DNA from 3 places in the Kosakonia calanthes genome. Region 1 is predicted to be linked to each of the others. Evidence: predicted binding sites of a transcription regulator. Region 1 holds the regulator's gene; each other region holds the start of a gene.

Evidence for each region. Region 1 encodes sigma-54, which starts transcription at its own class of promoters, with help from an activator protein. Its sites were predicted from a motif close to GTTGGCACANNTTTCGCTNT; they were not measured.
Region 2: a site for sigma-54 is predicted at 1,573-1,592, ahead of AAEY27_RS15515 (amino acid ABC transporter substrate-binding protein). Genes of this name have one in related genera too.
Region 3: a site for sigma-54 is predicted at 1,830-1,849, ahead of glnA (glutamate--ammonia ligase). Genes of this name have one in related genera too.

What each region holds. Positions count from the first base shown of each region.
Region 1 is NZ_CP151800.1:585,200-588,483, forward strand. It holds gene rapZ (RNase adapter RapZ) at 1-448, opposite strand, end outside; gene ptsN (PTS IIA-like nitrogen regulatory protein PtsN) at 494-985, opposite strand; gene hpf (ribosome hibernation promoting factor) at 1,066-1,353, opposite strand; gene rpoN (RNA polymerase factor sigma-54) at 1,376-2,809, opposite strand; gene lptB (LPS export ABC transporter ATP-binding protein) at 2,858-3,284, opposite strand, start outside.
Region 2 is NZ_CP151800.1:3,299,281-3,302,564, reverse strand. It holds gene AAEY27_RS15520 (amino acid ABC transporter permease) at 1-222, opposite strand, end outside; gene AAEY27_RS15515 (amino acid ABC transporter substrate-binding protein) at 381-1,301, opposite strand; gene lnt (apolipoprotein N-acyltransferase) at 1,800-3,284, opposite strand, start outside.
Region 3 is NZ_CP151800.1:4,687,320-4,690,603, reverse strand. It holds gene glnL (nitrogen regulation protein NR(II)) at 1-67, opposite strand, end outside; gene glnA (glutamate--ammonia ligase) at 331-1,740, opposite strand; gene typA (ribosome-dependent GTPase TypA) at 2,121-3,284, shown strand, end outside.

The DNA of each region.
Region 1 (3,284 bases):
TACGCAGCATTTCAGCCAGCTCATGCACTGACATTTCCGAGGTATCGACAATCAGGTCCGCGCGGGAACGCAGCGGCTCCAGCAAATTACTCTCTTCATCGATGGCGCTTTCCAGAGACAGATTTTTGCTGGAGAGCGGGTGCAGGCGTCGCGTATCGCTATAACGGCGGATCAACGTGTTACGGTCAGCATCAAGAAACAACAGTTGCGGAGAGAAGGCCTCCGGCAGATTGCTCATTGCCTGCTCAAAGATTTCCGGTGATTCCGGCATGTTACGCACGTCGATACTGACGGCGGCGGAAATCTGACGGTCGGCGAGCGTTTGCGCCAACTCAGGCAACAGCACCACCGGCAGGTTATCGACACAGTAGAAACCCATGTCTTCCAGTGCACGTAGCGCCACGGATTTCCCTGAACCCGAACGACCACTGACGATCATCAGGACCATGGGCCATTTCTCCTCAGAACGACTGATAAAAAGCGTGTTACCCCGTTACGCATCATCACTCTCGCCTTCCGTCTGCGTGATTATCTGATACAGCTCTTCATCAGTTTGCGCGCTGCGCAGGCGCCGACAGATGGTTTTATCCGCCAGTCGCTTGGCGACCAGCGAAAGCGTATGTAGATGCGTTTTGGTTTGATCGGCTGGTACTAACAACGCAAACAGCAGATCGACGGGTTGATTATCGATAGCGTCGAAAGCAATGGGCGTTTCGAGTTGCACAAAAACGCCAACGGCGCGCAGCGTGTCTTCCTCGAGCTTACCGTGTGGAATGGCGATACCGTTACCAATGCCGGTACTGCCCATTTTTTCACGCGTAAGGATCGCCTCGAAGACGACCTGCGGCGGCAGACCCAACTGTTTTGCCGCCAGTTCACTGATGATTTCCAGAGCACGTTTTTTACTCTGGCAGTGAACGCCGCTACGGGTACATTCCTGGTTAAGGACATTGCTCAGTTGAAGAGCGGAATCGTTATTCATCATAATTTCACCTAAGCGGCGTCGAAGCCAGCACCCAGCCGGGTTGCGGCGGGGTGCAACGCGCCAGACGGACGCCCGGACAATTAGTGTTGTTTCAGTTTATCTTTATGTTTGTTTAACTGCCGCGAAAGTTTATCAATTAAACCATCGATAGCAGCATACATGTCCTGCCCTTCCGCACTGGCATGCAATTCACCTCCGTTGACATGCAAGGTGGCATCCGAGATGTGAGTCACTTTCTCCACTTTCAACACAATATAGACCTGATTGATCCTTTCGAAATACTGCTCGAGCTTGGCGAATTTACTGTTCACAAATTCGCGCAGAGCATCGGTGATCTCGACGTTTTGTCCTGTGATGTTAAGCTGCATAGTGTCTTCCTTATCGGTTGGGTCAAACCAACTGTTTGCGCTGATTTGACGGCGGAATGGATAAAGATTCTCGATACTTCGCGACGGTGCGCCGCGCCACCATAATTCCCTGATCGGAAAGTATGGTCGTCAGCTTACTGTCGCTCAGTGGTTTTGCAGGGTTTTCTGCGGCGATCAATTTCTTCACCAGTGCGCGAATAGCCGTGGACGAAGCTTCGCCGCCGCCTTCGGTATTCACATGGCTGGAGAAGAAATACTTCAATTCAAAAATGCCGCGAGGGCTGTGCAGGTACTTCTGCGTCGTCACACGGGAAATGGTGGATTCGTGCATCTCGACGGCTTGGGCGATATCTGCCAGCACCATCGGCTTCATAAATTCTTCACCCTGCTCAAAGAACGCTTGTTGCTGCTCGACAATGCAGCGACTGACGCGTAACAGGGTGTCATTGCGGCTTTCCAGGCTTTTGATCAACCACTTCGCTTCCTGCAAGTTACTGCGAATGAACTGCGTGTCGGCGTCATTACGCGCGCCACTGCCCATTGCGGCATATTGCTGGTTGATTTGCAGACGCGGGATACTGTCGGAGTTTAACTCCACGGTCCAGCGCCCGTTATGCTTGCGCACCAGCACATCAGGAATGACATATTCCGGTTCGCCAGTTTGGATCGACTGACCAGGGCGCGGATCCAGAGATTGGATCAGATTGACCGCTTCTTTCAACACATCTTCTTTCAGGCGCGTGACGCGCATTAACGTGCGGAAATCGTGATTGGCGAGCAGATCCAGATGATCGCAGATGATAAGCCGGGCTTCTTCACACCACGGCGTGTCTTTCGCGAACTGGGAAAGTTGCACTAACAGGCAGTCGCGCAGATCCCGCGCCGCCACGCCGACCGGGTCGAAGCGTTGGATGCGCTTGAGCACCGCTTCCACTTCATCAAGACCGACGTCTTCGTTGCCCATACTTTCCAGCACCTCTTCCAGCGACACGGTGAGATAACCGGTATCGTCAACGGCATCAACAATGGAGGTCGCGATAGCGCGGTCAGTATCGGAAAACGGCGTCAGTTGCACCTGCCACATCAGATAATCTTGCAGAGATTGCGTGGTTTCGCCTTGGTAAATCGGCAGCTCGTCATCAATATAATCACTGCTGCTGCCGGAAGGGGTGCCTGCGGTGTAAATCTCATCCCAGCTGGCGTCCAGCGGCAGCTCGTCGGGCATCTCTTTCTGTTCGAGTGCGTCGACGGTGTCCAGGCCTTCGTTTTCCTGGGTTTGTTGGTTATCCACTTCTTCATGAAGGTCGGTTTGTTCCAGCAGCGGATTACTCTCCAGCGCTTGCTGAAGTTCCTGCTGAAGTTCCAACGTGGACAACTGCAACAGACGGATGGCCTGTTGCAGTTGTGGCGTCATGGCTAGCTGTTGGCTAAGCCTTAGTTGCAAACCTTGCTTCATATTCAGAGCAGCACTCTCCGACAAAAAACGTCAATAAACCCTACCCTATCAGAGTCTGAAGTCTTCCCCAAGATATACGCGCTTAACGTGTTCGTCTTCAAGGATTTGCTGCGGTGTGCCGTGCGCGATCAAATGCCCCTGACTGACGATATAAGCACGTTCACACACTGCCAGCGTTTCGCGAACATTGTGGTCAGTAATCAACACGCCCAGGCCGCTGTCGCGCAGGTGTTCAATGATACGTTTAATATCGATAACCGAAATTGGGTCAACGCCCGCAAATGGCTCATCGAGTAAAATAAATTTCGGGTTCGCCGCCAGCGCGCGAGCAATTTCCACACGTCGACGTTCGCCACCGGAAAGCGATTGGCCCATGCTGTCGCGCAGATGCTCGATATGGAACTCTTCCATCAGCTCATTGGCGCGATCTTCACGCTGTTCGGCGGTTAAATCATCACGAATTTGCAGCACCGCC
Region 2 (3,284 bases), 2.1 Mb from region 1:
GTTACGGAACAGTTCGACATAGCAAGTGCCAATGCCGGACAGGAAACGGTTAGGAACGGTTCGCAGGATGCCAAACAGAGAACCGACCAAAAAAGCGATAATCCAGGCCGTCACAGAAAGCGCGATGGTGACCTGAAAACCACTCCATAGCCAGCCAAGATAGGTGGTGTTGCCGAACGGGGCCTGTTGCAGGAATATTCCCCAGTTCCAGTCTATGGACATAAATCTACTCCGGAAAAAAAAGGGTAGCAGCGCTACCCTCGAAGATTGTATGAAGTGCGAGTGTTCACGCTGAGTGGGGAACGACCATTCAACGTATAGTCTGTCCGTGCAACTTCGACAATCGAGAGGGCAGGTAAACCCGCCCCTAATGGTTGTAATTAGTTCAGAGCTTTGTCATTCGGTTCTTTGAACAGCGCTTTCATATCGTCAGAGAGGTCGAAGCTGAGGTTCATGTTTTTTGGCGGAATCGGGTTTTTAAACCATTTATCGAAGGATTTTTCCGCAGCACCTGAAGTCTGGATCTGAGCAATGGTGTCATCCATCAGCTTTTTGAACTCAGGATCGTTTTTGCGCAGCATGCAGCCATAGGCTTCTTTGGATTGCGGAGTGCCGACGATTTCCCAGTTATCCTGTTTTTTGGCTTTCGCACGTTCACCGGCCAGCAGGGCGTCATCCATCATAAAGGCGACAGCGCGGCCGCTTTCCAGTGTACGGAACGAGTCGCCATGGTCTTTCGCGCTGATGATGCGCATATCCATTTTCTTCTCGTCGTTCAGCTTGTTCAGCAGAATTTCAGACGTGGTACCAGAGGTCACCACCACGGCTTTGCCTTTCAGGTCAGCGAAATCTTTGATCGGGCCGCCTTTTTTGGTCAGCAGACGCGTACCCACCACGAAAATGGTGTCAGAGAAGGCCGCTTGTTTTTGACGTTCAACGTTGTTGGTGGTGGAACCACACTCAAAGTCGAAAGTGCCGTTTTGCAGCAGCGGAATACGGTTTTGTGAAGTGATAGGAATAAGCTTCACGGCCAGGTCCGGCTTGTTAAGCTTTTTCTTCACCGCTTCAACGATAGCGTTGGAGTAGTCTTGAGAATAACCGACAACTTTTTGTGAATTGTCGTAATAGGAGAACGGTACAGATGATTCGCGGTGACCGACGACGATGACGCCGTTTTTGGCGATTTTATCCAGCGTGGATTGCTGACCCGCTGCGTCGGCAGGTTTTGCATCTTCAGCATGAACCAGACCGGCGGACATTCCCATTACCAGCATCGCGGCGGCCAGTTTACGTAATTGCATATCCAGACTCCTTTATCGTCAGTGCGAAAAGCACGTTGATACCCGTTGTGTTGTTTTTATGTGCTGCGACATAAGCGTGCAGTGTTGTGTGTGTTTGTTACATTTAGTCTGGCTTAATGTAAAGGTTTTGCTGCGGTATTGTTTATTTTTGCGAGGCGCGCCGCACCGTTAAGAGGCAAAAATCTTCCATTGCACCAGATTAGTGCTGCTACTGTTCCCTGCCGGTGCGACTGATTGCACATAAGCGGATTTCATAGCGACCTGGTAGATATAAGCAAAGGGCATGCCAAAATGATTTTGCGGCGGATGGTGCTGCGTTTATCTGGCTTGGGAAGTAATTGCCGGATGGCGCTTCGCTTATCCGGCCTACAACGCCTCCGTAGGCTGGATAAGCGCAGTCGCCATCCGGCGATAAAACGCCAACAGAATCAGCAAGATATTGGCGGAAGGTTGACCCGGTAAGCAAAGCGTTACCGGGCAAAAGCAGAGGCAGGGAGATTAACGACGGCGTTGACGCAGGCTCATCACCAACGCCGCAAAACCGAGCAGCGCAGAGATAACCCACAGCGGCCAGTTGCCCATCCGCGCGTACGGCGTCAAGCCGGTGGTCGGCGTCACTTTGGTGGTCAGCACTTCGCGGGTGAACTGCGGCAGCATCGCCTGAATCTCACCTTGCGGGCCAATCACGGCGGTAATGCCGTTATTGGTGCTGCGCAGCAGCGGACGCGCCAGCTCCAGCGAACGCATACGTGCCATTTGGAAATGTTGCCACGGGCCAATCGACTTACCGAACCAGGCGTCGTTAGAGATGGTCAGCAGGAAATCCGTATCCGGGCGGAAGTTGTCGCGCACTTGTTCGCCGAGAATGATCTCGTAGCAAATCGCCGGGGTCAGTTTAAAGCCATGCGCGAGCAATGGTTGCTGCACATAAGGACCACGGCTGAACGACGACATCGGCAAATCAAAGAATGGGGCCAGCGGACGCAGAATCGACTCCAGCGGCACAAACTCGCCAAACGGCACCAAATGATTTTTGTTATAGCGATCGGTCGAACTGTAGCTGTAGGCGTTGTCTTTGCCGAGCGTAATCACCGTATTGTAAGTGTCGTAACGGTTTTGCTGATTCAGCCGTGCATCGACAATCCCGGTGATCAGCGTGCTGTTATTCGTTCGCAACACATCGTCCAGCGTGTTCAAAAAACGCTGCTGATTGATTTCCAGATCCGGAATCGCCGATTCAGGCCAGATAATTAGCTGCGATTTGCCCAGCACTTTTTCCGTGGCGTCACCATAAATTTTCAGCGTATTAATCAGCTGGCCTTCATCCCACTTCAGCGACTGCGGAATATTGCCCTGCACCATCGACACTTGCGTGGTGCGTTCTGGCAGCAGTTGATACCACTGAATAAAACGCAGCGGGAAAGGCAGCGCGAACAGCACCACGGCGGCAACCAACGGGCGCCAGTTACGCTGAACCAGCGCCAGCACCAGCAGGCCACTCACCACCATCAGCAGGAAGTTGATCGCTTCGACGCCCAGCACCGGTGCAAGGCCTTTCAGCGGGCCGTCAATCTGGCTGTAGCCAAACTGCAACCACGGGAAACCGGTCAGGATCCAGCCGCGCAGAAACTCGGTGATTTGCCAAACCACAGGCGCGGCAATTGCCACGCGCAGCCAGGTGGTTTGTGGCCACAGGCGCGACAAAATTCCGGCGAACAGCCCGGTATACAGCGACAGATACGCTGCCAGTAACACCACGAGGAACACGTTGACCGGGCCAGGCATACCGCCGAACTGCGCGATGCTGACATAGACCCAATGTACGCCGCTGCCAAACAGGCCCAGCCCCCAGAAATAACCAATCCAGGCGGACTGTAAAGGGCGGCGGTTAAGGGTTAAACCTTGCAGACCCGCCAGGGAAATGAGCGCGGCGGGCCAGAAGTCATAAGGAGAAAAAGCCAGCGTTCCGCTGGCTCCGAAAAC
Region 3 (3,284 bases), 680 kb from region 1:
CGAGCAGGATGCTGTTGATTAAAGAATTGAGGATCTGCCCAGCATCGGGCACCGCGCCGCTTGCCATTTAGCAGTCTCCCGGAGATATGCACCAAGTTAGTGCAGTATAGCGTTTTTATAGATTAAGGCGTCAGATCAGGACGTTGGTGGAGAAAAAAGCCCATCCTGGGATGGGCCAAAAGTTCCACGGCAACAAATCCTCTGGCGTCTTACTCGCCGCTGCTGTGTTGGCTGCCTTCGCTCACCCCGGTCACATAGTTATCTATGCTTCCGGGGATTCACTCAGTTGCCGCCTTGCTGCGACAAGAAATGCGCCGAGTATTTAATACATTAAACGCTGTAATACAGTTCGAACTCTACCGGGTGCGGAGTCATGCGAACGCGGTCGTTCTCTTCAATACGCAGGGCGATGTAAGCATCGATAGCGTCGTCAGTGAACACGCCGCCCGCGGTCAGGAACTCGCGGTCAGCGTCCAGTGCATTGAGCGCTTCTTCCAGAGAGCCTGCAACCTGCGGGATTTCTTTTGCTTCTTCCGCTGGCAGGTCGTACAGGTTTTTATCCATCGCTTCGCCCGGGTGGATTTTGTTTTTAATACCATCCAGGCCTGCCATCAGCAGCGCAGCAAAGCACAGGTACGGGTTCGCAGCCGGGTCCGGGAAACGCACTTCTATACGACGTGCTTTCGGAGACGCCACCACCGGGATACGGATAGAAGCAGAACGGTTACGTGCAGAGTAAGCCAGCATAACCGGCGCTTCATAACCCGGGACCAGACGCTTGTAGGAGTTGGTGGTCGGGTTGGACAGGGCGTTGATTGCTTTCGCGTGTTTGATTACGCCGCCGATGTAGTACAGCGCCATTTCAGACAGGCCAGCATATTTATCGCCAGAGAACAGGTTGGTGCCGTTCTTGGACAGGGACATGTGGCAGTGCATACCGGAACCGTTATCACCGAACATCGGTTTCGGCATAAAGGTCGCGGTTTTACCGAAGCGGTGCGCAACGTTGTGAACCACATATTTGTAAATCTGAATTTCGTCCGCTTTTTTGGTCATGGTGTTGAAGCGGGTTGCCACTTCGTTCTGACCCGCAGTCGCCACTTCGTGGTGGTGAGCTTCAACAACCAGACCCATCTCTTCCATCACCAGACACATGGTGGAACGCAGATCCTGAGAGGAATCAACCGGCGGAACCGGGAAGTAACCGCCTTTAACTGCCGGACGGTGACCTTTGTTACCACCTTCGTATTTGGTGGAAGTGTTCCATGCGCCTTCGATATCGTCGATAGCAACGCTGGAACCGGAAATGGAGGTGCCGAAGCGAACGTCGTCAAACAGGAAGAACTCCGGCTCTGGCCCGAACAGAACGGTGTCAGCAAGACCGGTGGAACGCAGGTACTCTTCTGCACGTTTAGCAATGGAGCGCGGGTCACGATCGTAGCCCTGCATGGTGCCAGGTTCGAGGATATCGCAGCGGATGATCAGCGTAGGTTCTTCGTAGAACGGGTCAATGACAGCGGTAGTCGCGTCCGGCATCAGCACCATGTCGGATTCGTTGATGCCTTTCCAGCCACCAATCGAAGAACCATCGAACATTTTACCTTCTTCGAAGAAGTCGGCGTTTACCTGATGAGCTGGGATAGTGACGTGCTGTTCTTTACCTTTGGTATCTGTGAAGCGCAAATCAACAAACTTCACTTCGTGCTCATTCAGCATCGTCAAAACGTGTTCAGCGGACATACTTAAACTCTCCCGGAATTGTCATTGTCGTCGTGGAAACGAGGTCTTCTAATATTACGTAAACCTGGCGTAGTTGCCGTACAATAGATAAAGCGAAATCTATGCCAACTTTTAAATCGCCCTAAAAAGGCGTTATTATGCTCGGCATAGTGCAAAAGGGCTGCACCATGATGGTCATGTTGCACCAATATAGTGCTTTTATGTGAACATAGAGCACCGTATTGGTGCAATTTTCGTTAATTGCCCCTTTTCACGCTCCGTGAAAGCGATCACAAAGCAACTCTGCAATACTTGTTTGCGGAGGATGTTTGTGATCCTGTTTAGTCCTTCGATTAATACGTGTACAATAACGCGCTATTTCTAATGCCTGAGGCAAAGTTGTGATCGAAAATCTGCGTAACATCGCCATCATTGCTCACGTTGACCACGGTAAAACGACCCTGGTTGACAAGCTGCTGCAGCAATCCGGTACGTTCGACGAACGTGCTGAAACTCAAGAGCGTGTGATGGACTCCAACGATTTGGAGAAAGAGCGTGGGATTACCATCCTCGCTAAAAACACCGCTATCAAATGGAATGATTATCGTATCAACATCGTTGATACCCCGGGGCACGCCGACTTCGGTGGTGAAGTTGAGCGTGTAATGTCCATGGTCGATTCCGTGCTGCTGGTGGTTGACGCATTTGACGGCCCAATGCCGCAAACGCGCTTCGTGACCAAAAAAGCATTTGCCCATGGCCTGAAACCGATTGTGGTAATCAACAAAGTTGACCGTCCTGGCGCGCGTCCTGACTGGGTTGTCGATCAGGTATTCGACCTGTTCGTTAACCTCGACGCGACCGATGAGCAACTGGACTTCCCGATCGTTTACGCTTCTGCGCTGAACGGTATCGCGGGTCTGGACCACGAAGATATGGCGGAAGACATGACCCCGCTGTATCAGGCGATTGTCGACCACGTACCGGCTCCGGACGTTGATCTCGACGGCCCGCTGCAGATGCAGATCTCTCAGCTCGATTACAACAACTACGTTGGTGTAATCGGCATTGGCCGTATCAAACGCGGTAAAGTGAAGCCGAACCAGCAGGTCACTATCATTGATAGCGAAGGCAAAACCCGCAACGGTAAAGTCGGTAAAGTGCTGGGTCACCTGGGTCTGGAGCGTATCGATACCGATCTCGCCGAAGCTGGCGACATCATCGCGATTACCGGCCTGGGCGAGCTGAACATCTCTGACACCATTTGCGATCCGCAAAATGTTGAAGCGCTGCCGGCGCTGTCTGTTGATGAGCCGACCGTAACCATGTTCTTCAACGTCAACACCTCTCCGTTCTGTGGCAAAGAAGGTAAATACGTTACCTCTCGTCAGATCCTTGACCGCCTGAACAAAGAGCTGGTGCACAACGTTGCACTGCGCGTTGAAGAAACCGAAGACGCTGATGCGTTCCGCGTTTCCGGTCGTGGTGAGCTGCACCTGTCTGTTCTGATCGAAAACATGCGTCGTGAAGGTTTCGAAATGGCGGTTTCCCGTCCGAAAGTTATC